One region of the Kribbella sp. NPDC050820 genome, then DNA from elsewhere that is predicted to be linked to it. Evidence: riboswitches for the same ligand, from Rfam matches in the RefSeq annotation. Region 1 holds a riboswitch; each other region holds the start of a gene.
The links. A riboswitch is a leader RNA that binds a small molecule or an ion and turns the genes downstream of it on or off. The one in region 1 is predicted to bind thiamine pyrophosphate.

Region 2: linked by a shared signal. The riboswitch ahead of AB0H36_RS16120 (cytosine permease) and the one ahead of thiC (phosphomethylpyrimidine synthase ThiC) in region 1 are both predicted to bind thiamine pyrophosphate.
Region 3: linked by a shared signal. The riboswitch ahead of thiS (sulfur carrier protein ThiS) and the one ahead of thiC (phosphomethylpyrimidine synthase ThiC) in region 1 are both predicted to bind thiamine pyrophosphate.

The regions. Positions count from the first base shown of each region.
Region 1 is NZ_JBFAHB010000003.1:39,614-49,731, reverse strand. Features, by position in the region: gene AB0H36_RS04190 (transposase) at 1-322, opposite strand, end outside; gene thiC (phosphomethylpyrimidine synthase ThiC) at 653-2,278, opposite strand; TPP riboswitch at 2,269-2,390, opposite strand; gene AB0H36_RS04180 (lysophospholipid acyltransferase family protein) at 2,481-3,227, shown strand; gene AB0H36_RS04175 (hypothetical protein) at 3,376-3,897, shown strand; gene AB0H36_RS04170 (inorganic phosphate transporter) at 3,904-4,902, opposite strand; gene AB0H36_RS04165 (DUF47 family protein) at 4,905-5,537, opposite strand; gene AB0H36_RS04160 (DUF202 domain-containing protein) at 5,677-5,982, opposite strand; gene AB0H36_RS04155 (DUF202 domain-containing protein) at 5,979-6,317, opposite strand; gene AB0H36_RS04150 (glycoside hydrolase family 3 N-terminal domain-containing protein) at 6,314-7,540, opposite strand; gene AB0H36_RS04145 (MarR family transcriptional regulator) at 7,542-8,027, opposite strand; gene AB0H36_RS04140 (DMT family transporter) at 8,006-8,914, opposite strand; gene AB0H36_RS04135 (helix-turn-helix domain-containing protein) at 8,954-9,574, shown strand; gene AB0H36_RS04130 (potassium channel family protein) at 9,571-10,118, opposite strand, start outside.
Region 2 is NZ_JBFAHB010000015.1:59,920-70,037, reverse strand. Features, by position in the region: gene AB0H36_RS16165 ((p)ppGpp synthetase) at 1-146, opposite strand, end outside; gene AB0H36_RS16160 (ATP-binding protein) at 299-1,492, shown strand; gene AB0H36_RS16155 (AAA family ATPase) at 1,958-2,770, shown strand; gene AB0H36_RS16150 (SPASM domain-containing protein) at 2,724-3,656, opposite strand; gene AB0H36_RS16145 (radical SAM protein) at 3,778-4,230, opposite strand; gene AB0H36_RS16140 (dihydrofolate reductase family protein) at 4,556-5,323, shown strand; gene AB0H36_RS16135 (DUF3152 domain-containing protein) at 5,429-6,286, shown strand; gene AB0H36_RS16130 (hypothetical protein) at 6,350-7,189, shown strand; gene AB0H36_RS16125 (alpha/beta hydrolase) at 7,186-7,848, shown strand; TPP riboswitch at 7,871-7,982, shown strand; gene AB0H36_RS16120 (cytosine permease) at 7,976-9,304, shown strand; gene AB0H36_RS16115 (methyltransferase domain-containing protein) at 9,331-10,011, shown strand.
Region 3 is NZ_JBFAHB010000006.1:84,532-94,649, reverse strand. Features, by position in the region: gene AB0H36_RS08130 (ferritin-like domain-containing protein) at 1-763, shown strand, start outside; gene AB0H36_RS08125 (RNA polymerase sigma-70 factor) at 760-1,635, shown strand; TPP riboswitch at 1,835-1,951, shown strand; gene thiS (sulfur carrier protein ThiS) at 1,942-2,148, shown strand; gene AB0H36_RS08115 (thiazole synthase) at 2,165-2,938, shown strand; gene AB0H36_RS08110 (DUF6807 family protein) at 2,935-4,842, opposite strand; gene AB0H36_RS08105 (family 43 glycosylhydrolase) at 4,842-6,314, opposite strand; gene AB0H36_RS08100 (sugar ABC transporter substrate-binding protein) at 6,436-7,782, shown strand; gene AB0H36_RS08095 (pectinesterase family protein) at 8,041-10,118, shown strand, end outside.

The DNA of each region.
Region 1 (10,118 bases):
CGACGCGGGAGTCGGAGCCGACCACGTTGACATGGTGCGGGCTCGACTTCGCCCGGTTCACCGCCTCCCGCGCGTTCACGAACGCCTCGCCGCTGCCTGCCCGCGTGCTGCGGGGCAAGGGCTGGGCGACGTCGCCGACGCCGAGACCGACGTACCAGGTGTCGGAACGCAGCAGCTCGACGACCACGTCGATGGTCGGGCGCGCCTCCGAGAGCACCCCTTGCACCTCGTCGCCGGCCGTCCGCTCGAACTTCCGGAGCAAACCGGTCCGCCGCGGCCGCCGGTTCAGCGTGTTCAGTAGCTCGGGTACGAGATCGGTCATGCTTCGGCTGCCCCGCTGATCTACCGTGAGAACGAAGACCACCGCCACACCTCCTTCCCAACGCATTAAGGCTACAGTCTTATTCACGTAGAGTGAAGGAAAAAACCTGAATCGGTTCACCCAATCACTCCCAGTGACCGCCCCGCAGGCCCGCCGATCTCCCCAATTCTCCGCTGGATCCGGCCTGCTCGGCATCTCGACTCGCCCCGCGACTTCACGCGGAGTCAGCACGATACGAACCGCCAGGCCATCACAACCGGACCCTCTGAGACGACTCCAGCGGGCGCCGGCCGAATGGCCGGCGATTGTGATGGCCTGGCGGTCCGGTACTCAGTCCGCCAGCGGCAGGTACAGCTTCTTGTCGTGCGACTTGAACGTCTCCGACATCTCGGCGAAGCCGGCCTCGATCGCCTCGGTCGAGGTCAGGCCCTTCTCCTCGGCGTACGCGCGGATGTCCGCGGTGATCCGCATCGAGCAGAACTTCGGCCCGCACATCGAGCAGAAGTGCGCGGTCTTGGCCGGCTCGGCGGGCAGCGTCTGGTCGTGGTACGACCGGGCGGTGTCCGGGTCCAGCGAGAGGTTGAACTGGTCCTCCCAGCGGAACTCGAACCTTGCCTTGGACAACGTGTCGTCCCAGTCCTGCGCGCCCGGGTGCCCCTTGGCCAGATCGGCTGCGTGCGCGGCGATCTTGTAGGTGATCACGCCGGTCTTCACGTCGTCGCGGTCCGGCAGGCCGAGGTGCTCCTTCGGCGTAACGTAGCAGAGCATCGCCGTACCGAGCCAGCCGATCTGGGCCGCGCCGATCGCCGAGGTGATGTGGTCGTAGGCCGGCGCCACATCAGTTGCCAACGGCCCCAAAGTGTAGAACGGCGCCTCGCCGCACAGCTCCTCCTCGAGCCGGACGTTCTCAGCGATCTTGTGCATCGGCACGTGTCCGGGACCTTCGATCATCACCTGGACGTCGTGCTCCCAGGCGATCTTGGTCAGCTCGCCGAGAGTCCGCAGCTCGGCGAACTGGGCCGCGTCGTTGGCGTCCGCGATCGACCCCGGCCGGAGCCCGTCGCCGAGTGAGAACGTCACGTCGTACGCACGGAGAATCTCGCAGAGCTCGGCGAAATGCGTGTACAGGAAGGACTCCTGGTGGTGCGCCAGGCACCACGCGGCCATGATCGAGCCGCCGCGCGACACGATCCCGGTGATCCGCTGCGCGGTCAGCGGGACGTACCGCAGCAGGACGCCGGCGTGCACGGTCATGTAGTCGACACCCTGCTCGCACTGCTCGATCACTGTGTCGCGGTAGACCTCCCACGACAGCGCGGCGGGGTCACCCTTCACCTTCTCCAGCGCCTGGTAGAGCGGGACCGTCCCGATCGGCACCGGCGAGTTGCGCAGGATCCACTCGCGCGTCTCGTGGATGTTCTTGCCGGTGGACAGGTCCATCACGGTGTCCGCGCCCCACCGGGTCGCCCAGACCAGCTTCTCGACCTCTTCCTCGATCGAGCTGGTCACGGCCGAGTTGCCGATGTTCGCGTTCACCTTCACCAGGAACTTCTTGCCGATGATCATCGGCTCGGACTCCGGGTGCCGCCGGTTCGCCGGGATCACCGCCCGGCCGCGCGCCACCTCGTTCCGGACGAACTCCGGGTCGACGCCCTCCCGGACGGCGATGTACTTCATCTCCTCGGTGATGGTTCCGGCCCGGGCGTGCCCGAGCTGCGTCAACGGCTCGCGGCCGGCGATCCAGTCCCGCCGGAGCGCGGGCAGACCGGCCTGTACGTCGATCCGCGCGGACGAGTCGGTGTACGGACCGGACGTGTCGTACAGGTCGAAGTGCTCGCCGTTGGTGAGGTGGACGCGGCGGGCCGGAACGTTCAGCTCGCCGCGGTAGATCTTCTCCGAGCCCGAGATCGGGCCGGTGGTGACAGTGGGTCGGACGTTATTGCCGATGGTTGTCACGTTGCTGCTCCCTACGCCGGAATTACCCGGACAGGTTCGGCGGTCGGCGGCGCCGGGTCTCACCCAGCCGCCCTCTCAGCCCACTTCGGTGCGAGCTCCCGCGATCTAAAGTTGTCGCGGTCCACCCTAACGAACAACTGCATACGGGATTCCGTGGGGCGCGTCACGTCCGCCGGTTGACCGGAGCCGGTAGCGTTCGGGAATGCGCGACCTCGTGTACCCGCCGGTGATCGGCTTCGCGAAGACGGCGTTCAAGGTGCTGGACCTGAAGTTCCAGCTGACCGGGACGGAGAACGTGCCGCGGACCGGCGGCGCGGTGATCGCGATGAACCACATCTCGTACGTCGACTTCGTGCTCGGCGGGTTCGGCGCGCTGCCGAGCAAGCGGCTGGTGCGGTTCATGGCCAAGGAGGTGCTGTTCCGCAGCCGGGTCTCCGGATCGCTGATGCGCGGGATGCACCACATCCCGGTGGACCGCGCGGCCGGTACGGCGTCGTACCGGCAGGCGATCGAGTACCTGAACGCCGGCGAGGTGGTCGGCGTGTTCCCGGAGGCGACGATCAGCCGGTCGTTCGAGCTGAAGGAGTTCAAGTCCGGCACGGTCCGGATGGCCGCCGAGGCCGCCGTACCGGTGCTGCCGATGATCCTGTGGGGGACGCAGCGGATACTGACCAAGGACCATCCGCGCGACTTCTCCCGGCACCGGACGATCGCGATCACCGTCGGCGAGCCGATCACGGTCACCGCGGACGACGACCCGGCCGAGGCGACCGCGCACCTGCGCTCGACCATGGCCGGCATGCTCGACCGCACCATCCGGGCCTACCCCGAGCGGCCCGCCGGCGCCTGGTGGCTGCCGGCCTCGTACGGCGGGAGCGCGCCGACGCCCGAGGAGGCCGAGCGGCTGGACCGGGAGGAGCTGGCCCGCCGGGCGGCCCGGAAGAAGTAGTCGGCTACCGGACAGGACCTTGACCCCGGTACGGCGTGGGGGTACTAAGAGCACTTGTTGGAAGTAGCAGGTACCTGGGGGGTCCCTGTGTCTCGGCCGCGTGGTGGCGCGCGTGGCCGTCGTACTCAGGTGGGCGGGGGAAGCGTTGGTGAAGTCACCCGAAGAGCTGCATCTCTTCGAGCCGGGGATACTGACCGTGGCTCCGCACGTCGCGGAGGAGATCCCCGATGTCGGCGCGTTCTTCCTCGACTGGGCGGTCCGGGGCCTGACCTCGGGGCAGGCCCGCGAGGTGGAGTCCGCGATCAACGGGCGGCGCTGCCAGAACGGCTGGTTCCCGCTGGAGAGCCTGGACACCATCGGCAGCCGCGGCTTCTGGCGTGGCCCGCTGACCTACCTGGCCCGGATGACCGCCGACGACGGCGCGATCGTGCAGGACTGGGCCGCGAGCGGGCTGGACGGCGAGAACCGGAGCAAGCTCGAGGCGACCGCGGACCACCTGCTCTTCCAGCAGGGCCATGCAGCCGCGGCCACCTGGGTGGTGGCGGTGCGGCCGCAGGCCTACCTCGACCTGGCCGAGCTCGGCGACCGCCTGGCCGCCACCTGGGAGCTCAACCTCGGCGCCATCCGCCCCAAAGACGTGGCCAAGGCCGTACGCCGCTGGAACCGCTGACCGGGGTCACTCCAGGATGAAGTGGGCCAAGCCGTAGCAGAGCGCGGCGACCGCACCGGCGGCGGGGATGGTCAGGACCCAGGCGGTGACGATGCCGCGCGCGACGCCCCAGCGGACTGCGGACAGGCGCTTGGTGGCGCCGGCGCCCATCACCGCGGAGGTGATCGTGTGCGTGGTGGAGACCGGCGCATGCAGGCCGATCGCCATCACGTACAGGACGGTCGCGGCGACCGCCTCGGAGGCGAAACCGCGGGCCGGGTCCAGGTGGATGATCCGGCGGCCCAGCGTCCGCATGATCCGCCAGCCGCCGGAGTACGTCCCGAGCGAGATAGCGGTCGCGGCGGCCAGTTTGACCCACAGCGGGATCCCGTCGCCCTCCTGGACGTACCCGGTGGTGAGCAGGGCCAGGAAGATCACGCCCATCGTCTTCTGCGCGTCCTGCAGACCATGGCCGAGCGCCATCGCGGCGGCGGACAGCGACTGGGACAGCCGGAAGCCCCGGGTCACCTTGCCCGGGTGGGCCCGCCGGAACACCCAGAGGATCGTGAGCATCAGGACGAACGCGCCGAGGAAGCCGACTGTCGGCGACAGCACCATCGGGATGACGACCTTGTCCAGGATGCCGGACCACAGCACCGTGCTGGCCGAGGCGAGCCCGGCGCCGACCAGGCCGCCGATCAGAGCGTGCGACGAGGAGCTGGGCAGGCCGAAGTACCACGTGATCAGGTTCCAGGTGATCGCGCCGACCAAGGCGCTGAGCACAACCACCAGCCCGTGCTCACCGGACGGCACACTGATGATGCCCTTGCCGACCGTCTCGGCGACCTCGGTGCCGAGCAGAGCCCCTACGAAGTTCATCACCGCGGCCATCGCCAGCGCCACCCGCGGGGTCAGCGCGCGGGTCGAGACCGAGGTTGCGATCGCGTTCGCCGCGTCGTGGAAGCCGTTGGTGTAGTCGAACACGAGCGCGATGACGACCACCGCGACGACGAGCGCGAGCTCCACGCTCAGCTCTCCTTGACGGCGATCTGCTCGACCGTGTTCGCGACGTGCTCGAAGGCGTCGATCGCGGCCTCCAGCAGGTCGACCACGGTCTTCACCTTCATCACCGTCAGGGCCTCGTACTCGCCGCTGAACAGCTTGGCGATCAGCCGCCGGTGCACGGCGTCACCGGTGTTCTCCAGCCGGTTGATCTCGATCCAGTACTCGGCCAGGTCCTTCATGGTGCGCAGCCGCGGCATCGTCTCGGCGGTCAGCTGGGCGGCCCGCTGCAGCACCTCGATCTGCTCGGCGATCTCCTCCGGCAGCTTCTCCAGGGCGAACAGGTGGACGGCGTCCACCGCCTCCTCCATGTAGTCCATGACGTCGTCGAGGTCGGAGGCCAGCCGGTAGATGTCCTCGCGGTCGAACGGCGTGACGAACGTCGAGTTCACCCGCCGGATGATCGAGTGCGTGGTCTCGTCCGCCGCGTGCTCGGCGTCCTTCATCTGGGCGGCGATCTGGTGGCTCGACGAGAGCCCGGTTCCCGCCGTACTGCCGAGCAACTCGGCCAGGATCCGTGATCCGTCCACGAGGTGGTTGGCGGACTCGGTGAAAAGGTCGTAGAACGTCGGGTCGTTCGGACGCAGACGTAACGGCACTTCAAGCTCCGGGTGAACGAGGGACAAACCGTGAACATGCTAGGGGGAACGGACCGTTGACGCGGCATCCGCCTGGCCAACGTACCGCGTCGCGGTGAACTCGGCTGCCTGGACACCACCGGCGAGTAACCGATCGGTCTCAGCGCGTGAGCACGGCGTAGAGGTCGAAAAGCCCCACCACGAGCACCAGACCGGCTGCCGCCCGGAGCACCCGTTGGTGGCCGAGGGCATGCACCGGCGCGCCCTTCGTACGGCGGTAGACGGCGCTCACCGCGGCCCAGCAGGCCAGCGACAGGACCAGTACGACGACGCCGAGGCCGGTGCGGACGTCCGACGTACCGTGGCCGGAGGCAAGCAAGAGGATCCCGTTCGCAATCAGGCCGAGCGCAGTCCGCCGCCAGGCGAGCAGGGTCCGCTCCGGCTGCAGCCCGGGATCGCGGTTCATTCCCGCCACAGGCTGAAGACCAGGCCGATCAGGCCGACCACGATGATCGTTGCCCCCAGCACCACTGGGAGCCTGGTCACCGGGAGCCGGCCGCCGTTGCGCATGGCGGTCAGGTTCTGCTGCCAGCGGCGGAAGGCGCCGGCCGTGGTGACGATGCCTGCAGTGACCAGAACCACACCGATGATGCGGGCCGGCCAGCGATCCGGGCCGAGGTCGAGGAACTGCACTGCGGACAGCCCGCCCGCGTAGCAGGCCAGCGACGTCCGCAAGTACGCCAGGTACGTGCGTTCGTTCGCCAGCGTGAAGCGGTAGTCCGGTTCCTGCTCCTCTGTCATCCGCAGCTCACCAGGCCGTGGCTCTCCTTGAGTGTCAGCACACGCCTCACGCTACTCGTCAGCTGCGCGGCGAAGGCCTTGTCCTGCTCGGCCTTGGAGACCAGAGCGTTCACCATCGTGGCGGTCAGCCCGGCCGTGGCGTTGATGACGATGTCCCCGCCGGCCGCGACGAATCGGGTCGCCCGTTGACCCGCCGGCACCGACGCCACCTCGGCAGCCGCCCCGACGTCGTCGGTGATCACCACACCGGCCCACTTCAGGTCACCGCGCACCATTCCCCGGATGACCGTCGGCGAGAACACCGCGCGGTTCCTCGGGTCGATCTTGGTGTAGGTGGCTGTGGCGATCATCACCATGTCGGCGCCGGCCTCGAGCCCGTCGGCGAACGGCTGCAGGTTCGCGTCACCGCGGACGGTGACATTGTCGACCACTCCGGACGAGAAGTCGGTGTTGCCGCGCACGCGCCCGAGTCCCGGGAAGTGCTTGACCGACGTCATCACGCCGGCCTGCTGCATGCCGCGGACGAATGCCTGCACCGGCGGCCCGACCTCCTCCGGCGTGTTGCCGTACTCACGGTCCAGCTCGCCGATCGGAGCGTTACTGTCCTTCTGCGAGCTTGGTACGACGTCGGCCACCGGCGCGAGGTCTACGTTGACCCCTGCCTGCTTGAGCTGGTTCCCCCACCCCTCGGCCTCAGCGGTGAGCTTGGAGCTGGACCAGCCGCCTTGCACAGTCGCTGAGGGGATGCGGTCGAAGCCGGAGCCCTTCAGCCGCTGGATCTGACCGCCTTCCTGGTCGGCGGCGATCAGTGGGCGGATGCCCTTGACCGTGGCGGCTGAGTTGACGGTGGCCATTGCCGTACGCGTGTGGGAGAGGCTGCCGCCGCTGCCGAGCAGCAGGATGCCGCCGGGCTTCTGCTTCTGCACGATGGGCCGCTGGGACGACGTCATGCCGTTCGCGCTGATGCCGGTCATGATCAGCTGGGCCGCCTGCTCCCTCAGCGTGAGCGCCTGCAGCTTCTGGTCTACACAGCTGACCGGAGTCGGCGTCGGCGTTGGCGTAGGGGTTGGTGTCGGCGTTGGGGTGGGGGTCGGGGTTGGCTCGCGGGTGATCGGCACTGACGATGACGGCACTGTGCTGGGGCCGGCGGTGGGTTCGTCGGTGTCGCTGCAGCCGGTCAGCAGGAGCGCCGTCAGCAGGACGGCTACTGCAGTGCGCTGCATGTCAGCGGCGCTCCCAGGCGGCGCGGTCGACCGTGTCACCCGAGTGCCTGGCCAACGTCGCGCAGATGTCGTAGAGGTGCTCGACCTGATCGTCGTCCAGCGCGTCGAAGATCGCCTTGCGGACCTCCTCGACATGACCGGGCGCGGTCTCGACCAGCTTCTGCCGTCCGAGGTCGGTCATGATCGCGACCTGGCCACGGCGGTCCGACTCGATGCCCTCCCGCCGTACCCAACCGGCCTGCTCGAGCCGGTTGACCGCGTGCGAGAGGCGGCTGCGCGATCCCTGCGTGGCCACGGCGAGCTCGCTCATCCGCAGCCGGCCGTCAGGCGCCTCGGACAGCCGGACCAGGATCTCGTAGTAGGTGTGCGGTATCCCTGCGTCGCGTTGCAGCTGCTGCTCGATCCGGGTGTTCACCACACGCTGCGCCGCGATGAACGCGCGCCACGCGTGCTGCTCTTTCTCGTTCAGCCACCGGGGTTCCGCCATCCCCGCAGCGTAGCGTTCCACCTGATCAGGAGTACGGCGAGCGCGCACACCAGCATGCCGATCACGGCAAGTGGTCCGATGGTCTCGCCAAACATCAGGAAGGCGAACACCATCGTGGTCGGCGGCACCAGGTAGAGCAGGCTGCTGATGCGGGTCGCACCGGACAGCCTGAGGTTGACCAGGTAGAGCCCCCAGCCACCACCTGTTGCCAGCAGCACCAGCCAGACCACGGCACCGTAGAACCCTGGTTCGTGCGGGACCGTCAGCTGGTCGGTCGACGCAGCCAGTGCGATGAAGAACACACCGGCGACGACGCTCTGCAGGCAGAGCGCGTCGAGTGAGCTCGTGCTGGGCTTGCGACGGCGATCGAGGCAGGTGCCGATGACAAGGCCGAGCAGGCCACCGAACGGCAGCAGGAACAGCAACGGCGAGCCGTGCAAGTCGTCTGCCACGACCAGACCGACTCCGACGACACCGATGACGAGACCGATCCACTGACGCCGGCTGACCGGCTCCCCGAGCAGCGGTCCGGCGACTGTGGCGATCAGCAGCGGCTGCAGTGAGCCGATGAGCGCGGTCACTCCGGCCGAGATGCCGTGGTCGATGCCGGTGAAGATCAGGCCGAGGTACACACACTGCGTGAGGAAGGCCATCCACACCTGGGTGGCCAGGTCCGCACGACTGATCGTCGGTCGCCGTACGGCCAGGATTGCCGCTCCGACCGCGCCTGCGACCAGGAACCGCCAGGCGAGCAGGTCGAAGGCGTTCGTGTACTCGGTGCCCCAGCGCGCGCCGATGAAGCCGCAGCTCCAGAGCACGACGAAGCCTGCGCCCGCGATCAACGGGAGGTAGCGCGTCCGCCGTACCGGGAGCGTCACAGTGGTCATGATCGGGAGAGTAACCACACCGGTCGGTATACTGTCAGTATGCTCGATCAGCAGGTGAGACTGCTCGTGGACCGCCGCGTGCCGGAGGCCACCCGGCTGACGCCGGCCGGCGAGCGGATCCTGGTCGCGGCGTCGACCTTGTTCTACGAGCAGGGCATCCGGGCGGTCGGCGTCGACACGATCGCGTTGGCGGCCGACGTGACGAAGAAGACGCTGTACGACCGGTTCGGCTCGAAGGACCGGTTGATTGCGGCGTACCTGGAGCGACGCGACCGGGTGTGGCACGAATTCCTGGATGAGCAACTCGCAGTCCGGCGTCCAGCGACGCCGGAAGACGTGATCCTGGCGCTGTTCGCGGCGCTGACGGACTGGGTCGCGGGCGCGCGGAACGGATGTGGCTTCATCAACGCCAGCGTCGAGCTCGCGTCCCCCGACCATCCGGCAATGCCGGTCATCGTCGGGCAGAAGCAGTGGATGCGGGCCGAGTTCGAGGCCCAGGCGACGCTGGCCGGTCTCGCCGACCCCTCCGAGCTCGCGGACCGTCTCCTGATCCTCCACGAGGGCGCGCTCGTCACCTACCGGGTGGCTGCGATGTCGCACGCGCCAGAGGTGGCTCAGCGGGCTGCCGCGGACTTGCTGGCCGGCTGGCCCAGGGCTTAGGTGCTGCTTCGCCTGGTGATGGTGAGTCCGACCAGGCGGGACACGACCATGGCGACGTACCCGAGCCCTGCGAGCTGCTCGAGCATGACGACCGACCTCCCCCAGGCTGTAACCGGGACGACGTCGCTGAGGCCGGTGCTGGACAGTGTGGTGAAGCTGAGGAACAGCAACTCCATCCAGGTCCGGTCGCTGGCGGGGTCGACCGCCGCGATGAAGCTGCCTGGCACCAGCACCTGCACGAAGGTGTAGACGTACGCGAACCCCCAAGCCACCAAGGTGAAGGTCGCACCGGTCGCGTAGAGCTCGTCGGTGCTGACCTCGTGGTCGGCCAGCATGTACCGCAGCAGGCTGTAGGCGGCGTAGAAGTAGAAGGCCGCGTGCAGTACGGCGGAGATGGCCACGACGGGCTGCGTGGGGTTGAAGGCGTCGACCAGCGAGAGGACCACGGCCGGAATGCCCAGGCCGATGCTGACCCAGGTCAGGCCGGGGGTGGAGCGAACCGAGAAGATCGCGAGCACCAGCACGAAGATGCCGAGGATCTCGA
Region 2 (10,118 bases), on a different contig from region 1:
CGGGCCGTGGCGCTCAGGTAGTTGATGCCCTCCTCCTCGCCGATCAACTCGTTGATCAGCGACTCCAGCTTCCGGGCACCCCCGACGTACTGCTGATGCACCCGCTCGTACAGGCCCGCCGCCTGCCGGGCCCACTCCCCAACCATGGCCGCACCCTAGTGGTCTCGGTGGGCCTAGGCGCGTCTATCGGAATCTAGTCCTGACACTAGAAAGCTGTAGAGAACGCTGATCCGACACGCTCTCCCGGTCGCTACCGAAATCTAAGGAAAACGCTAGACGCGGCCATACAGTGAAATGCATGGATCCGATCCGGAATCCCTATGCGCCCGGCGCCGGTCAGCGGCCGCCTGAGCTGGCCGGACGCGACACCGAGGTGCGGCAGTTCGAGGTGGTCCTCGAGCGGGTCGCGGCAGGCAGGCCGGAGCGGAGCCTGGTGCTCAGCGGACTCCGGGGTGTGGGTAAGACGGTGCTGCTGAACACCTTGCGAAGCCAGGCGATCAAGCGCGCCTGGGGCACCGGGAAGATCGAGGCCCGGCCGGACCAGAGCATCCGGTTGCCGATCGCGCAGGCGATCCACACCGCGATGCGCGAGCTCGGCCACCGGCACCGCGACGACGAGCGGGTCGACGAGTTCAGCGCCGTACTGAAGGCCTTCGCGCTGCGGACCGGAGCTCAGGACCGGAAGGGGATCCGCTGGCATCCGCCGGTCGAGGTGGCCGCGGCGAAGGGGCGGGCGGACTCGGGCGACCTGGAGATGGACCTGATCGAACTGTTCTCCGATGCGGCCGACCTGGCCGGCGACCTGTCCGTCGGAGTCGGGCTGTTCATCGACGAGATGCAGGACATCTCCGCCGACGACCTATCTGCGTTGTGCGCTGCCTGTCACGAGATATCCCAGCAGAGCGCGCCGCTGGTCGTCGTCGGAGCCGGTCTGCCGCATCTGCCCGCCGTACTGTCGGCCAGCAAGTCGTACTCCGAGCGGCTCTTCCGCTACATCCGCGTCGACCGCCTGGCCCGCGAGGCGTGCGACCGCGCGCTGATGATCCCCGCCGAGAGCGAGGGCGTCCAGTACGACGAGGAGGCGCTCGACGAGCTGTACGCCCAGACCGACGGCTACCCGTACTTCGTCCAGGCCTTCGCGCACGCCACCTGGGACCACGCCCCCACGTCCCCGATCACCATCAAGGACGTCGCCGTCGCCGCTCCCGAAGCCTCCGCCGAGCTCACCGTCGGCTTCTTCGGCTCCCGCTACGAACGCGCGACGCCCGCCGAACGCGAGTACATGCGCGCCATGGCCGAACTGGGCATCGGCGTCGGCGACGGCTCCGTCCCCACCGCCGAAGTCGCCAGCACCCTCAACCGCAAACCCCAGTCCCTCTCCCCCGCCCGCGACGGCCTCATCAAGAAAGGCCTCGTCTTCTCCGCCGAACGCGGCACCGTAGCCTTCACCGTCCCCCACTTCGGCAAATTCCTCCGAACCCGCACAGCCTGAAGACATCCCCACGCGCGCTACGCACGGGCTCCTACGTCGCCCCCGCTACGCCCGCTCCCGCCCACCCCCCGGCTACCGCCGGTGCACCCTCGCCAGGCTCCCGCCGGCCCTCTACGTGCTACCGCCGCCTCTCTCGGGCTACCGCCCGGACTCTGCGCGCTGCCGCGCGCCCACCTGCGCGCTGCCGCGCGCCGACCTGCGCGCTGCCGCCCGCACTTGCCGCTCCTCCGTCGCACGCGCTCGACGACGGGGCCGGGGCCGACCCGGGGACCGAACCGCGTCCCGTGAGCTCGCCCGGCAACTCTGCCTGGCTTCGCGATCGCCTTGCAGGCTCGGACACCTCACCACCGCGGCACGGCGCTGCCTCCCCTAACCCGAGTCCTTCCGGTGCCGACCTACACCTCGCCCCGGTCCGACCCCATGAGCAACGTCTCGCGTCGGTGGTGCCCGCTAGCCTGAAACTGAGTGATCTCCGGATCGACGAAAGGCAAGGTGTTGTTCGTACGGCGGGCCTACATCCCCGACCATCTCCAGCCCGACCCCGCCCGGCGGGGCCGGTGGCCCTTCACCGTGCCGTGCGTCACGCAGCTCGCCGACGAAGCACTGGACTTCCGGCGGCCGGTGACCTTCCTGATGGGCGACAACGGGTCGGGCAAGTCGACCCTGGTCGAGGCGATCGCCGAAGGGTTCAAGCTCGACCCCCACGGCGGCCGAGCCAGCCGGAAGATGGCCCGCCCCGAGCCGATCACCACCGAACTCGGCAAGGTCCTGCGTCTCGACACGACCGCTGCCGGCTCGAAAATGCTCGGCGGCCCGCGGCTGAAGAAGAAGGGCTTCTTCCTGCGCGCAGAGACCGCGTTCTCGATGACCGAGAACCTCGGTGGCGTGGCCGGGTACTGGGACGAAGACACCAGCACGATGAGCCACGGCGAGGGGTTCGTCACGATGATCCAGGCGATGATGAACGCGCCCGGGTTCTACGTGATGGACGAGCCAGGGGCAGCCCTCTCCTTCTCGTCCTGCCTGCACCTGGTCTCGGTCCTGCACCAGCTCGGCCGCAGCGGCGCCCAGATCGTGTGCGCGACCCACTCCCCCATCCTGGCCGCGACCCCAGGCGCCGACGTCGTCGAGGTCGGCCCTTGGGGATTCCGCCGGGTCGCCTGGGAAGACCTCGACCTGGTCGACCACTGGGCGCGATTCCTCAAGTCGCCGCAGGCCTACCTGCGCCACGTCATCGAACCTGACGACGCCGCCGAGGACTCCAGTGCACACCGATGAGCCGGCGGCCGAAGAGACCGCGGCAGCGGACGCCCGGTTCACCGAGTGGATGCGGGTGAACCTCGAGCAGGCCGCGAAGCACTTCGGCGTCGACGTCGCCGGCGAGCCAGCCTTCGGATGGCGGCTGCGCACCATCGGCGCCCGGTGCACCGGACCAGCTGGCTACTACTGGCTGCGGGTCGTCTCGGAGTTTCCGGAGTGGGCCGGCGGCGACACCTGGACGGGCAACGTCGACGCCAACGGCTTGGTCGACGTACCGCGCTCGCGGGTGCTCGACGTCGTGGAGTGGGCAGACGGCGACTGGCGGCGCCAGCGGGCCGAGCTCCTCGTCCTGCTGCCCGGACACCCGGTCTCGGCCACCGACGACCTGGAACAGGACCCCGAACTGCCCGACACCTGGTGGAACGACCTCAGCGCCGCGCTCGCGGCGCTGCAACACACCGAGACCCCCCGAATGGGCATCGACCCGGACCGGACCAGGGAACGCACCACGCGCGTGTACGGCGCACCGGTCGACATCGAGCACTGGACGACCGTGCACGGCGACCTGCACTGGGCCAACATCTTCGCCCCAACCGCCCTTCGGCTTGCAGGGCCCCTGGCCCGTCGGCCAGCAATGCGGTCGGCACGCCGGACCACACGACGGCCCACACTGCGGGTCACACATGTTCGGCACACACGGCTGCGTCGACGCGGCACGCCGAGCGAACTCCTCGGCCAAGTCCGACCGGATATCACGCAACGCCGAACCGCTGACGACCTCTCCCAGCGAGCTGGTCTTCACGTTCCCGACCGGCAGCCAACGGCTGAACACACATGGCCACACCTCCCCGGTCGGGGAGATCGCCAGGACCTTCGACGCACACTGCCCACACAACTGGTCCATGCCCGTGCCCGCGCCTCGCGTGCCACGGCCAACCTCCCGGAGTCGGTCCATCCCGACCTCGGTCACCCCCAGCGCGGTCAGCTCGGCGACCGCCTGCTCGCTGCGCTGATCGTCGGACAGATCAATCACACCGACTCGCACCGGCACCTCCCGCCGTACCGCCTCGGCGATGTTCGCCCGGGTCCGCGCATGCGACCCGGCTGTGCCGGTCACCGCCGCGTGCTGGCGCGGCTCGTCCGAGTAGTACGAACACGCCAGCCGCACCCCGGGTAGCGAGAACAACTCCCACAACGCCGGCGTCACATGCACCAAGTTCGAGAACACCCTCCACCTTGAGCCCAGCAGCGAGAGCGTGGGCCAGCAGCTGAGGCAACGCAGGATGCAGGGTTGGCTCACCGCCGATGAACTGCACCATCCCCACCCCCAGCTCAGCAGTCTCATCGATCACGCGGATCCAGTCCGCCGGCTCCATCACTCCGTGCGACCCGGCTGGCCCAGACTCGGCGTAGCAGTGCACACACTGCAGCCGGCACTTCTCCGTGATCTCCAACCACACAAACGAAACACCTGACATACGGAACCATCCCTTCGTCAGCACCTCACCACTCCTAGTGTCTCGGCGATCACCGACAGTTCGCATCGCCTGCGAGTGCGTCGAAGCCGGCGGCTGTGTTGATCGCGCCCGAGGCGATGCAGCGGTACCAGGCGCTCGAGGATCCTGCCGACCCCGCGGAGATCGAGGCGGAGGTCGACCGGCCGCGAAGCGGGTGCGTCGTCGCGCGCGATCGACGACCGACGCCGGCGCGGACCGGGGACCAACTGTCCGAGCGGGTCGGTGGGTTGTCGGTGGGCGCTGGTAGATCTGGGGCGCGCCGTCCAGCGAGTCGGAGGAGGCTGTGATGGGGAAGCGACCGCGTGTGGTGGTCAGTGTGGATGCCAGTGTCGACGGGAAGGTCGCGCTCGCCCGGGACGCGCTGTTGATGCACCAGCCGAGTGCGGATCTGTGGGCCGCGATGACCCCGCGCGCCGCCGATCCGGTGCGGCTCGACATTCTCGAGGTGCTCCGACAGAAGTACGGCTGCAACGCGATCCTGGAGGGGAGCGGCAGCCTGGTCACCGAGGACGAGACTCCGGAAGAACTGCCCACCTTCGACGGTGACACCGTCGGCCTCTACCAGCATTTCCTCCCACCGGACATCACCGGACAACCGTCCCCGCCGCAGATGTGGTTCACCGTCGTCGACGGCCGCGGACGCGTGCGCTGGACCGAGAAGCACGAGGACTGGGACGTGCTGGTCCTGGTGGCGCGGTCGACTCCAGCCGACTACCTCGGCTATCTCCGCCGCGAACGCATCTGCTACCTCGTCGTCGGCGAGGAGCGCGTGGACCTGGCGCAAGGGATCGCCGCGATGGGCACCGAGCTCGGCGTCAGTTGCGTGCTGTCGAACGCAGGCGGCGGACTGAACGGTGCACTGTTGCGGGCAGGTCTGATCGACGAACTCCACCTGACGCTGGCGCCCGCTCTCGTCGGCGGACTCGGCACCCCGTCGGTGATGGACGGGCCGCCGCTTGCCGTCGGCGAGTCTCCGACCCGGTTGCAGCTGCTCTCGGTGCACACCGACACTGGCGGCTCCGTTCGCCTGCACTACGCCGTAGCCGAAAACTAGGCCGGGTCCCCCGTCTCCTTCCGGCTCTGCCTTTGGTTCGTTTGTGGGGGGTGGGGTGGAACTGGGGTTTCGGGAGGTGGTGCGGGGTGGGTAGGGTGAATCGTCATGACGAGGGCGCGGAGCGGGCGGCGTGGGGATGCGCCTGTTCAGAAGCGCCGGGGTGGGCGGCATAGTCGGAAGAAGTCGTACAAGGCGCAGTGGTTCTCGGTGAGTGCCTTGGCGGTGCTGGGGACTGTGGTGGTGGCGCATCCGGACGCTACTAACCAGCGGAGTCTGGCGGCTGAGGTGGTGGCGGGGGTGGCTGCTTCGGCCACTGAGATGCCGGTGAGTGTGGTGACGCCTACGCCGGTGGCGACGCCGACGCAGAAGTTCACGACGCCGCAGCGGCCGGCGCCGACGTTGACGCGGCCGCCGAAGGGGGCGAAGCCGAACTACTCGGTGTCCAGCGGGAAGCTGGCCGTCGTGCCGGGCTTCGACAAGGCGAGCGGGGTCCGCGACAAGCTGACGTACCGGGTCGAGATCGAGCAAGGGCTGTCGGTCAACGGTGCCGCGGTCGCGCAGATCATCCACAAGACGCTGACGGACGCGCGGGGGTGGCAGGCGATCCACCCAGTGAACTTCGAGCGGACCGACAAGGTGGACGCCGACCTGCGGATCATCCTGGCGACGCCGACGCTGACCGACAAGCTGTGCCTGCCGCTCGACACCGGCGGTGAGGTGTCCTGCCGGGTCGAGGACCGGGTCGTGCTGAACGCGAAGCGCTGGATGTACGCGATCCCGGCGTACTCCGGGAACGTCGCGCTCTACCGCAACTACCTGGTCAACCACGAGGTCGGGCACGCGCTCGGCCACGGGCACTCCACCTGCAGCAAGGCGAAGACGCCGGCGCCGGTGATGATGCAGCAGACCAAGGGCCTGGCCGGCTGCCTGCCCAACGCCTGGCCGACGATCAAGGCCACCTGAGGCCGTACGACCTGAGCGAAACCCTCGTTCGTGAGAGGCTGGGCCCGAGGGGAGGCAGCAGCGATGTCGTCACAGGATTTCCCGACGTACGGCCGCGGTGAGCAACCGGAGCAGCCGGCCGAGGAGCACCACTACGCCCCGCCGACGCCGTACGGCGGCAGCAGCTACGGCGCCCCGCCTCCCGGCCAGCAGCAGCCGGGCCACTACGCGCAGCCGCAGCCTTATGGCACCCCACCCGGCCAGTACGGCGCCCCACCTCAGGCACCGCCGCCGCAAGCCCCGCCCGGCGGGTACACGCAGCCGCCGAACTACCGCCCCGGCAGCCCCTACGGCCCCGCCGCGCATCCACAGCAGCGCGAGCTGCCGCAGTACGGCCGCGAGCTTCCGGTCGCACCCCGTGATCCGCGCGCGGCCCGCGTCCTACTGCTCGCCACGATCATCGCCGCCGTCTACGGCCTGCTCGTCCTGTCGGTCCAGCGGGTCGCCCTGCGCGAGATCTCCCAGGCGCCAGGCTCACCGCTGAACCACCCGCTCCGGACCGACGTCATCGACACGATCGGCCAGTTGCTGCTGCTCCTGGTCGGCGCGGCCGCGATCGTGATGTGGACGCGCGACGTGCTCGCCCGCCGCAAGGTCGGCCGCGACATCGAGCCCCCCGAGCTGGGCGGCCTGCTCCTGGTCGGGGTCTCGCTGGTGCCGATCCTGATCTGGGCGGGGATGGTGCTGTCGACCGGCATGGGCGCGATCGACGACTCGCTCGACCGGCTGCCCACGGCCTACGGCTGGGGCGGGATCGGCCTGCTGATCCTTGCCGCCGGCTTCCTTCTCGGTTACCGCGAGCTGAAGCCGGACGTGTCCAACCCGGTCGTCCAGGCCGCGTCGGCCCGCCCGCCCTGGGAGTGAGCATCCCGGTCGTCCTGGTCCCGGGTCTCGGCCTCGGGCCCAAGTCGTACGCACCCACCGTCGAGCACCTCACCACGCCGTACCGGATCGTCACCCTGCCCGGGTACGGCGAACCCGCCGGCCGCGGCGACGACCTCCGGCCACAGGCCCTGGGGACGGCGGTCGCCGACAAGATCCGGGAGCGGTCGGTGCTCGTCGGGCACTCGGCCAGCTGCCAGGTCGTGGTCGAGACCGCGGTCGCCTTCCCCGAGCTCGTGCACGCCCTGGTCCTGATCGCGCCGACCGGGGACGTGCGCGCAGCGAGCTGGCCGGACCTGGTCGCCCGCTGGCTGGGCTCGGCCGTCCCGGAATCACCGCGCCTGATCCCGGCGCTGTTTCCGCAGTACGCGCGTACGACGTTCGCCACGATCGCCCGCGCGGTCGAGGCGGCCCGTCGCCACGACCTGGCCGGGATCATCACCCGGGTGCGGGCCCCGATCGTGATCGTGCGCTGCCGCCACGACCACCTGTCCCCGGCCGAGTGGACGGACCGGCTGGCCGAGCTCACGCACTGTGAGTGCCGCACCCTGTCGACCGGCTCGCACATGCCGGTGCTGACCAACGGCCCGGAGCTGGCCGCTCTCATCCAGCGGGCAGCGGCTGCACCCAACCCAGCCTGAAGCGCTATCGTTGACGCGGTAGCAAAACCGATGCGGGAGCTCGCACGACGCGCGGGCTGAGAGGGCGACGCCGGTCGCCGACCGCCTGAACCTGACCGGGTAATGCCGGCGTAGGGAGCGGGTCACCATGACCAGTACTGCTGTTCGTCCTGCCAAGCAGACCGAGGCGCCGCTCGTCCTCACCACGGACGCGCCGCGCACGCTCGGCTTCTTCGACCAGTTCACCCTGTGGGGGAACCTGGGCATCTCTCTGTTCGGTCCGGTGACCGGTGCGCTGGTCGCGGCGTACACGGGCTCGCTGGCCCAGGGCCTGCTCGCGGTCGTGGTCGGCTGCGGCATCGGTGCGCTGGTGCTCGGCGGCGCGGCCGTGTTCGGTTCGCAGACCGGTGCGCCGGCGATGGCCTGCCTGCGCGGCCTGTTCGGCCGACGCGGTTCGATCGCGCCGACCGTGCTGAACATCGCGCAGAACGTCGGCTGGGCGACGATGGAGATCATCGTCATCTCGCAGGCCGCGGTGGCGGTGACGAGTGAACGCTGGCGCTGGTTGTTCGTCGTACTGGCCGGAGTGATCGCGACGGTGATGGCGGTCCGGCCGCTCGGCAGCGTGAAGGTGCTGCGAAAGTTCATGGTCTGGCTGGTGCTGATCTCGTCGGTCTACCTGTTCGTGCAGGTGCTCAGCAAGCCGGTGCAGGACCTCCCGCAGGACGGCGTCTTCGGCTTCTGGCCGGCTGTCGACCTGGCTGCCGCCGGCGTGGTGTCGTTTGCGCCGCTGGCCGCCGACTACACGCGGCACTCGCGCACGAACAAGGCTGCCTTTGCCGGATCGTCGCTCGGCTACGGCATCGCGGCGATCGTGTACTACTCCCTCGGTGTGTTCGCCGTCGCGACGCTCGGGACCAACAGCACCGACGTGATCACCGCGCTCGTCACGCTGCCGGCCGGTGCGATCGCGCTGTTCGTGCTGCTGGTGGACGAGGTCGACGAGGCGTACGCGAACGTCTACTCGACCACGATGGCCACGCACAACTTGATCGGCCACGTCGACCGGCGCTGGATCTCGATCGCGATCGGCGTGCTCGCGACCGGCCTCGCCCTGATGGTTGACCTGGGCAACTACACGCAGTTCCTCTACCTGATCGGCTCGGTCTTCGTCCCGCTGTTCGCGGTCGCGATCGCGGACTTCTTCGTGGTCAGCAAGATGAACTGGGACGTCTCCGGTACGGCGCGCTTCCGCTGGCAGCCCGCGCTCGCCTGGCTGATCGGCTTCGTCGCCTACCAGCTGGTGAACCCGGGCACGGTGAAGGGCTGGTCGCCGTTCTGGACCGACGTCCAGCAGTGGGTGTTCAACGACCAGCCGGTGCCGACCTGGCTCGGCGCGACGTACACCTCGATCATCGTGTCGATGCTGGCCGCAGTGCTGCTCGGCCGGATCGGTCGCCGACCGCTGGACAACTGACCCGGCGTAACCGGGATACTTGCGCAATGCTGAACTCCGCACTGCGCAGCCGGGCCGAGTACGCGGAACTGGGGGCCGACGGACTGGCCGCGCGTACCACGCCCGAGCGGGACGCGGCGACCGTGAAGGCCGTCGAGGAAGTGCTCCAGGGCCGTGAGTCGGTGCTCGACCTGTGCTGCGGGTACGGCCGGATCGCACTGCCGCTGCGCCGGGCCGGGAAGGTGGTGCGAGCGCTGGACATCTCGCCGAACCTGGTCGAGGCCGGCCGGGCGAAGGCGGCCGAGGAAGAGCTCCAGATCGACTGGGCGATCGGCTCGATGACCGACCTGCCGTACAAGTGGGACGCGTTCGACGCGGTGATCTGCCTGTGGACCGCGTTCCACGAGCTGTTCGCCGAGGACGAGCAGGTGTCCACGATCTGCGAGATCTCCCGGGTGCTGAAACCGGGCGGGATGGCCATCATCGAGGGCCCGGTCTGGGGCCCGGCGACGGCGGCCGAGATCGCCAACGGGATGCGCCAGGGACCGGAGCACCGGATCGTCACCACCGAGCACTTCGGCACCAGCAGCGTGCACTTCATCCACGACGAGGCCAGCTACGGGCGCTTGTGCGCGGCCGCCGGAATCGAGGACTACAAGGTGTACAAGCGGGACTGGGGCGGCCGCCGCCGGTTGATCCTGGAGATCCACCAGCCCGGTAATGACTGACACGTCAGGAATTTGATCCACCACGCCCGGATCTCTTCCAGACAAGGGAAAACAAGAAGCAGATCCCCACTCCACACTGGGGATCTGCTCCTTTGTTCTTCGAGTGT
Region 3 (10,118 bases), on a different contig from region 1:
GCTGATGCAGATGCCCGACGACGAGGGCTTCGTCGCCGGTCCGACGTTCGACTACGTCACTCCGGCAGCGCGTCAGTGGTCGGTCGGCGAGTCGCAGCGGGTCGCCGTACTGCCGAATGGTCCGTACGTCGTCTACGGCCGGGTGCCGCTGCGGCGCAAGCTCAAGATCGTGTCGGAGAACAACGACTCGCTCACCTGGCAGACGTCGGCGGCCATCGAGACCGAGGACACATACGCGCTCTGCCGGTGTGGCCGGTCCGGCTCCAAGCCGTTCTGCGACGGGACCCACGCGGTGGTCGGCTTCGACGGCACCGAGGCCGAGCCGATGGCGCCGTACGGCGAGCTCCAGCACGTCCACGACGGCGTCGGCATCTCCGCGCAGCGGGTCGGCGAGCTGTGCATCCACGCCGCCTTCTGCATCGGCCGGACGCGTCCGATTGCCAAGATGCTCGCCGACACCGAGGACAGCGACGTACGCTCCGATGTCATGGGACGAATCGACCACTGCCCCTCGGGGTCCTACAGCTACGCGCTCGAGCGCGGCGGTCAGTCGATCGAGCCCGACCTGCCGCGGGCGATCTCGGTGCTCGAGGAGGAGGACGGCCAGGCCAGCGCGTTGTGGGTCACCGGCGACCTGCCGGTGCACCGGGCGGACGGGCGGCTGCAGGAGACCCGCAACCGGGCGACGTTGTGCCGGTGCGGTCACTCGTCCAACAAGCCGTTGTGCGACGGCACCCATCGCGAGATCAAGTTCCACGAATGACCTCGGCCGACTTGGAGCAGGCCGCGGCGGTGTTCGCCGAGGTCCGGGGCCGGCTGTTCGGCATCGCGTACCGGATGCTCGGCAGCGCCGCCGAGGCCGAGGACCTCGTCCAGGACGTGTGGTTGCGCTGGCAGACCACCGACCGCAGTAAGGTGACGAACCCGGCGGCGTACCTGGCGACCGCGATCACCCGGCTGGCGATCAACGCGACCCAGTCGGCACGGGTACGGCGGGAGACGTACATCGGCCCGTGGTTGCCGGAGCCGGTCGACACCAGCGCTGACCCGTACCTCGGCGCCGAACGGAGCGAGGCGCTGGAGTTCGCCGTGCTGCTCATCCTGGAACGGCTGACGCCGACCGAGCGGGCGGCATACATCCTGCGGGAGGCGTTCGACTACCCGTACAGCCAGATCGCCGAGATCATCGGGTCCACCGAGGCGGCCTCGCGCCAACTGGTCAGCCGGGCCCGCAAGCGCATCGTCGCCGAACGCCACAACCCGGTGACCGGTTCGGAACAGCGCGAACTGCTGACTGCCTTCGTCACGGCCGCGCAGTCCGGCGACCTCGAAGAGCTCGAACGCCTGCTCGCCGCTGACGTCGTCAGCTACTCCGACAGCGGCGGCGCCGCGCGGGCCACCCGCTACCCGCTGGTCGGCGCGGACCGAGTGGCGAAGGTCCACAAGGCGTACGCGTCGACGTTCTGGCAAGGCGCCGACGTCGAGCTCGGCACCGTCAACGGCCAGGCCGCCGCCATCCTGCGCCGCAACGGCACCACCTTCGCCGTACTGACCATCACCGCCTCGACGGCCGGCATCGAACAGGTCCTCTGGGCCCTCAACCCCTCCAAACTCACCACCTTCAACGCCGCCTAACAGCCTCCCGCCCACCCAGGACCGCCGCCGAGCAAGACCGCCCCCGACCCGCCAACTCCTGCTCGCTGACCAGCGTGAGAACCGGCGTACCCGGCCGTCAGCATCCGCGTCGGCTGCACAGAGAGGTCACCCTGCGCGGCTGTGACATCGGACCGGGGTTTGGACCTGGGTTGTTTCGGTCGGGTGCGGTGGTTATCGTCGAGGGAGCCGCGGGAGCTCACGCCAGAGTGGGCTGAGAGGGCGACTGACCACGGTGTCGCCGACCGCTGAACCTGTATCGGGTAATGCCGGCGTAGGGAGGACGCGATGGCGTACGACGTGTGGGTGAACGGTGAGGCGACGACAGTCCCGCCGGATCGATCCGTTGCCGAACTGGTCCGGGAGTACTCCGACCGCGAGACCGGGATCGCGGTCGCGGTGAACCAGACCGTGCTGACGCGCGACGAGTGGGCCGGTACGACGCTCACGGACGGCGACCGGGTCGAGATCGTCAGTGCGGTCCAGGGTGGTTGAGGACATGGTTGAGCACATGGACGATCCGCTGGAGCTCGGCGGCCGGATCTACACCTCCCGGCTGATCATGGGGACCGGCGGCGCCGCGAACCTCGAGGTGATGGAAGAGGCATTGCTTGCCTCAGGCACCCAACTCACCACGGTCGCGATGCGCCGGCTCGGCACCGGCCACGAGGGCTCGATCCTCGACGTACTCAAGCAGCACGGGATCGACGTACTGCCGAACACCGCCGGCTGTCACACGGCGGCAGAGGCCGTGCTGACCGCGAGGCTCGCCCGGGAGGCGTTGCAGACCGACCTGATCAAGGTGGAGGTGGTCGCCGACGACCACCTGCTGATGCCGGACCCGATCGAGTTGCTGGATGCGGTCGACGCGCTGGTCGCGGACGGTTTCACGGTGCTGCCGTACACGAACGACGACCCGATCCTGGCGCGCCGCCTGGAGCAGGCGGGGTGCGCGGCGGTGATGCCGCTGGCGGCGCCGATCGGCTCCGCGCTCGGCATCCGCAACCCGCACAACATCGCGCTGATCGCCGAGGCGGCCAACGTCCCGGTGATCGTCGACGCAGGCATCGGTACGGCGAGTGACGCAGCGCTGGCCATGGAGCTCGGCTGCGCCGCCGTCATGCTCGCCACCCCCGTCACCCGCGCCGAAAAACCCGCCCTGATGGCCGCCGCAATGCGAGACGCAGTCACCGCAGGCCGAGCCGCCCGCCTGGCCGGCCGAGTCCCCCGCCGCTGGCACTCAGCCCAAGCCTCCTCACCGACGACCGGTCTGCCTGCTTTCTAGGTCGACTGCTGCAGCCTCTCGGCCAACTCCGGGGCTTCGGTGAGGTCGATGGAGCGGTCGAGGAGGAGGGCGGACAGGGTGAGGTGGAGTTGTTGGTCGGGTTGTAGGGCTAGGGCGCTTTGCCAGGCTAGGGCTGGGCCTGCGCCTACGTAGTCGGTGGCGCGGAGGAACCAGGGGCGGACGTCGGCGGGTTGGGCGAGAAGCAGGGTGGTGACGGTGTCGCCGCGTTGCTGGACGAAGGCGAGCCAGGGGCTGAGCGAGCCGTAGGCGGCGTCGGCGCCTTCGCCGGCCTCGCTCAGTACGACGGTGTTCTCGGCGGACGGCAGCCGCCAGAAGATGCCGCCGTACCCGGCGCCGGGACGTCCCGCGGTCGCCGGGCTGTCGATGCGGATCGGGCCGTAGCGCGCGGTGAGGACGCTGTGCCAGTCGAGGCGCCAACCGCCTTCGGCGAGCGAGCCGCTGAGCTGTCGGCGTTCCACCAGTTGGGGCCGGCCTTGTTCGTCGTACCAGGTGATCTCGTCGGTCAGCGCGTTGCCGGGCCCGTCGTCGACGGTGACTCCGCGGCTGCGCTGCTGGCCGTGATTCGTGAGCAATGTCGGGCCGCGTCCGGGGAGGAAGGTACGACCGCCCCAGTGCGACGTCCCGTTGACGCCGGCAACCGCCAGCGACACACCGTAGTGGTGCCGGTGATCCACCGGGCTCACCTCAGTCAGTGGATGGCCGCCAAGCGTCCGCACCGGGTGCAGATACGGACGCGGCGAGTGCACCTGCGGCATCCGCCGTCCGAACTCGTAGTGCGCGAGCAGCCCGGACTCGGACCCCAGCACGAAAATGTCCCCCTGCTGCTGCCAGCGCACCGGCCCCAGCCGCCCGCGCGGCGCATCCGACTGCAGCCGCGTCGCCTGCGGAACCGGCCCGGTGCTCGCCCGCAACGCCAACCGCAGATCCGGCACCCCGTCCAGATCCACCTCGGTCCCGGCGATCTCGGCGTACAACCGCCGCCAGGCCAACTCCCCCATCCCCTGCTGCGGGACCCGGACAGTCGTCAGCGACGGTACGGCGAATCGCGACAACCCGATGTCGTCCATCCCAGCCACCGACAGGTCCGCAGGTACGGCGACCCCGACCTCGTTGAGCCGCGCCAGCAGACCGAATGCGACGAGATCGTTGAACGCGACCACCGCGGTGACGTGTGAATCCAGCACCTGCTCGACCGCGCCGTACCCGTCCTCGATCGACGAGCCGCACTCGAGCCGGACGAGCTCCAGTCCGGGGATCTCGCGTTCGGCGATCTCGAGCGAGCGCAGGCGGTCCGTGTTCGACGCGCTGCCGACCGGCCCGGCCAGGTAGGCGAGCCGCCGGTGCCCGAGGCCGACGAGATGGTCGACCACGATCCGCACCGCGCGACCGAAGTCGACGCCGACCGAGGCCACATCGGACGGCCCTTGGCGGTTGACCAGGATGACCGGCTTCACGTCCGGCAGCAGCTCGAGCAGGCGCTCCTCGGCCAGCCGCGGCGACACCAGGATGAGCGCGTCGCAGCGGCGGCGGGCCTCGATCGCGATGTCCGCCTCGGCCAGCGGGTCCTCGTCCGTCTCGGCGACCAGGACGCGGTACCCGGCCGCGGCCGAGGCGTTCGTGATCCCGCGCATGATCTGCTGGAACAGCGGGTTGCCGAGGTCCGGCACCACCAGCGCGACCATGTTCGTCCGGCCGAGGGACAGGTTCCGGGCGAGGTCGCTGGGCCGGTAGTTCAGCCGGTCGGCGGCGGCGCGGACGCGTTCGGCGATGTCCGGCGCGACCGTGAGGCGCCCGTTCATCACCCGGGACACGGTCGCCCGCGACACCTCCGCCGCACGCGCGACGTCGGCGATCGTGATCGAGTGCTTCGGTGTCCTGCCCATCAAGCCGTCTCTCGCTCGGTGACCCGCACGGGACCGAACACAGCCCCGCCACCGTCCATCGTGCCTTGCGGCGCCGCCGCGAACAGCCCCACCTCGGCCCCGATCCACCGGCCTTCGACGGCCTGGAACACGCCGGCTTCGACCCACACACCGCCGGTCCGGTACGAGAAGCGCACGAGCGCATTGTCATCGACGTCGGCGGCCAAATCGACGTACGGCGTCTCCAACTGAGCGTGATGCAGAACGTCCTCATCCGGTGTGCCCCGCTGCCGCAGTACGACGTCGACGCCGGTCGGAGTGCGGTGGAGCCCGAGCCACGCATAGCTCTGGCCGAGTACGACGAGACCCGCGCGAGCCCCCGGACCGCCGCCGTCGAGCCGGACCGAGGTCTCGAAACGGCGCCGGTGACCGGGCAACTGCTGCCCGAGCACCTGCGGGAGATTCCGCAGGTCGCCGTCGTCGTCCGGGAGCACGGCCAACCGCAGTGCGGCGGCCTTCGGGGCGTCGTACCACTCCGGCCGTGGGTTCGCCTGCCAGTGCCAGATCTTCGACAACTCGGGGCCCTCGAAGAGATCAGTGCGATCCGGCTCGCTGAGGACGACCTCGCCCTCGCCATGTCGCAGTACCGGCTCGCCGTCAGTCCCGATCACCGGCCAGCCGTCGACCCACCGCATCGGCTGCAGGTGGACGACGCGTCCCACCGGTCCGCGATCCTGGAAGTGCAGGAACCAGTCCTCGCCGTCCGGCGAATCCACCCACGCCCCCTGATGCGGCCCGTTCACCGGCGTCGACCCCTGCGCGAGGACGACGCGATCCTCGTACGGACCGTACGGCGACCGCGCCCGGAACGCCGACTGCCATCCGGTCGCGACGCCACCGGCGGGCGCGAAGATCCAGTAGTACCCGTCCCGCTTGTAGAACTTGGGTCCCTCGAGGGTCGTGTAGCCGGGAAGCTCGTCGCCGTCGATCACCGTGCGGGCCGGCCCGACCACCCGGTCCAGCGTGGGTGAGACCTCGCGGACGGTCAGCCGGTTCTTGATCCCGGCCCGGCTCTTCGCCCAGCCGTGGACGAGGTAGCAGCGGCCGTCGTCGTCCCACAGCGGGCACGGGTCGATCAGGCCGCGGCCGGCCAGCAGCAGGTGCGGCTCCGACCAGGCGCCGGCGGGATCCGTGGCGCTGAGCACGAAGATCCCGTGGTCCGGATCGGGGTAGACGATCCAGAACCGGCCGTCGTGGTGGCGGATGCTCGGCGCCCAGACCCCACCGCCGTGCCGCGGGATCTTGAAGTGCTCGACCGGCGGAACCTCGCGCAGGGCGTGGTTGACGAGCGCCCACGAGACCAGGTCGCGAGAGTGCAGGACCGGGAGCCCGGGCGCCCGGTTGAAACTCGACGCGATCAGCCAGTAGTCGTCGCCGACCCGGATCGCGTCCGGGTCCGGCCAGTCCGCATCGAGCACCGGGTTCACGTACACAGGTCTCGCCCTCCGATCGGGAAACCGCCTTCCGAACCCTATTGCGAGCCCGGTGCGCTGTGTTACTTTCTCACGAAGAAACCGGTTTCTTCAACTGTTCCGGCGTGGAGAGAAGGACAAGATGAGGCGTACAGGTTGGCTGCGGACCACGGCGGTCGCAGCCGTGGCCGCCTTGGCGATCGCGGGCTGTGCCGGCCCGACGAGCGGCGGCGGCGAGCAGGCCGCGAGCAACCCCGACGACTGGGGCGAGGCCAAGGGCACGGTCCAGTTCTGGGACACCAACGCCAATCCGGCGCTGTCCAAGAAGTGGGAGAAGCTGATCGGCGAGTTCAACGCCGCCAACCCCGACGTCAAGGTCGAGTACGTCGGCCTGCCCAACTCGTCGTACCTGCAGAAGGTCGACAACGCGCTGGCCTCCGGCGAGATCCCCGACGTACTGCTGATCGGCAACGACGTCGCGCACCTGATCGCGCAGAACGCGCTGGTGTCGCTGGACGACGCGTACGAGAAGTCCGGGCTGACCGGCAAGGTCGACCCGACGATGATCAGCAACGAGCGGCGGAACTCGGCCGATTCCAAGCTCTACAAGGCGCCGCTGAGCGCGCTGTCGGACGTGATCTGGTACCGGACCGACTGGCTGAAGCAGAAGGGCGTCGCGGAGCCGAAGTCGTACGACGAGTTCTTCGCGATCACGCAGCAGCTGACCGAGAAGGACAAGAACAAGTTCGGGTTCGCGTTCCGCGGCGGGCCGGGGTCGATGCCGCCGATGTTCGCGATGACGTACGGCCAGGCGGGGATCGGGACGTTCTTCACCGACGACGGGAAGGCGACGTTCAACGACCCGGCGGCGGTCAAGGCGCTCGAGCGGTACGTCGGGCTCTACGGGACCGTCAGCGCGCCGGCCGACCTGTCCAACGACTACGCGAAGATCGTGGCCGCATTCGACGGCGGGTCCGCGTGGGCGACGCACCACAACCTCGGCTCGACGCAGGACCACTTCAAGGCGCTCGGGCCGGCGAACGTGGCCGGCGTCCAGCCGTTCCCGAACGCCGACGGGGTGGTCACCGCGACCGCACCGGCGATCTCCGGACTCGGGATCCTCGCGAAGAGCGAGAAGAAGGCGGCGGCGTGGAAGTTCGTCGAGTACATGAGCACGACGGCCAACTCGGAGTGGTGTGAGGCGGTCGGCCAGGTGCCGGCGAACACCGAGGCCGCGAAGGCGTCGTGGGTGCAGCAGTCGCAGCCGCTGCGGGCGATCGTCGAGACGTCGAAGAACCCGAAGACGCAGTACCTGCAGCTGCCGACGTACCTCCCGGACTGGTCGAAGATCCTGAAGACCGAGATGGAGGCCGACTTCCAGAAGCTGCTCCAGAAGCAGCTCACCGCCCAGGCCTTCGCCGACAAGTACGCCACCCGCTTCGAAGCCGCGAAGCAGGAGTACGACGCCTCCCTCAAAACCGGCAAGTAAGCCCACAACCTTCATCAATTCTCGGAAACCGGTTTCTCTCACTAGGAGACCCGCATGCCGCCCACCCTTCGCATTACCCTGTCCACACTCCTGACGACCGCACTCCTGGGTCTCGCACCGAGCCCATCCGCCCCCGCACAACCACTCGCACCACCCGCCAACCTCGACGCGTCCCGGCAAACCCTCCCGCCTGGTGATGGGTGGGGTTCTGAAGGAAGCGGTACTACGGGTGGGGCTTCGGCTCAGCGGGTCGTGCAAGTGCGGACGGCGGCTGAGCTGCGGGCTGCTGTGGGTGGGGATGAGCCGAAGATCGTGCAGGTTGTCGGGAAGCTCGACGCCAACACGACCGACGACGGACGGGCGATCGCGTGCCACGAGTACGACGTCGCGCCGTACAGTCTCGCCGGCTACCTGCAGGCCTACGACCCGGTGCGGTGGACCGGGCCGGCGACCGGGCCCATCGAGGAGGCACGGAAGGCGTCGTCGGCCAAGCAAGCCGAGCGAGTCAGGCTGAACGTCGGCGCCAACACCACGCTGATCGGGCTCAGCGACGCCCAGTTGACCGGCTTCGTCGTCAACATCGAGTCGGTCGACAACGTGATTGTCCGCAACCTGCGGATCTCCGACGCCTACGACTGCTACCCCGGCTGGAACGGTGAGACCTGGAAGACCGAGTGGGACAACGTGGTGGTCAGCCGCTCGACCCACGTCTGGCTGGACCACCTGACTCTGGACGACGGCGAGACCGTCGACACCGAGCAGCCGAAGTACTTCGGCGAACCGTTCCTCCGCCACGACGGTCTGCTCGACGTCGTCCGCCAGGCCGACCTGGTCACGATCTCCTGGAACAAGCTGAAAGGCCACGACAAGTCACTGCTCTGGGGCAACGGCGACGGCGTCGTCGCCGACCGCGGCAAGCTGCGCGTGACGATGCACCACAACGAGCTCACTGACCTGGTCCAGCGCGGCCCGCGGGTCCGCTTCGGCCAGGCCCACGTCTACAACAACCTCTACAAGGTCACGAACCCGGACCGCTACCAGTACTCCTGGGGCGTCGGCGTCGAGTCCTCGATCATTGCCCGTAGCAACTGGTTCCAGGGCGGCGTCACGCCCGAGCGCATCATCTACGACTGGGGCGGCACCGGTATCACCGAGTCCGGCAACTGGGTCAACGGCCGGCCCGCCGCCGTACTCGACGCCTACAACGCAGCACACCCCGACGACCAGCTGCTGCCGACGGTGTCCGGAAGCTCCGGCCCGCACCTGCGGATCGACCCCGCGCCAAGCGTTCCCGCCCTGGTCGGCGCTTGGGCGGGTGCGGGCCGGCTGGACCAGGACAAGCAACTGCTCCAACTGATGGACGCCCCGAGCACCACGACCGCCGACGGCCCGGTCTGGTCGCCGAAGGCAACCGGCATGGCCTCGATCCCGACCACCGGGCTCCCCGACGGCACCACCGGCGGACTCGGCGGCCGGATCGTCGTCGCCGGCACCGCCGAGGAACTGACCCGGTACGCCGGAGCCGAAGAGCCGCTCGTGATCGTCGTGCGCGGCAGCCTGCGGATCCCCTTCGGCACCCAGGTCCCGGTCGCCTCGCACAAGACCATCGTCGGCGCCGGAACCGTGGCCGAGCTCGTCGGCGGCGGCCTGTTCCTGAACGGCACGCACAACGTCATCGTCCGCAACCTGCGGATCCGCGACTCCTACATCCCCGGCGACTGGGACGGCAAGTCGCCGGAGAACGACAACGACGGGATCCGGCTCGACACCGCGCACCACGTGTGGATCGACCACGTCACGTTCGAGCGACTCGGTGACGGCCTGGTCGACGTCCGCAAGGACTCCGACTACGTGACGCTGTCGTGGAACGTGTTCAGCGCGCACAACAAGACCGTCGGCGTCGGCTGGACCACGAACGTGATCACCAAGATCACCATGCACCACAACTGGTTCTCGAACACCTACCAGCGCAACGCGAGTATCGACAACGTCGAGGCCGCGCACGTCTACAACAACTGGTTCCGCGGCATCGGCCAGTACGGCACGATGTCCCGCGGCGCCGCCAAGGTCGTGGCCGAGAGCAACTACTACTCCGACGGCGAGGACCCGGTCGTCGCCAAGGACCCGGCCTCGCAGATTGTCAACAAGAACAATGTCTTCAATGCCGTCCGCGGCCGTCGCGACAACGTCGGTACGGCGTTCGACCCGGCGACGTACTACGCCTCGATCCCGGACGCCGCGAGCACCGTGCCGAGCCTCGTCGGCAAGTACGCCGGGCCGACGACGAAGGACCGCACCTACGGCCGCACGGTGACCGTGGCGCTCGACGGCACCGG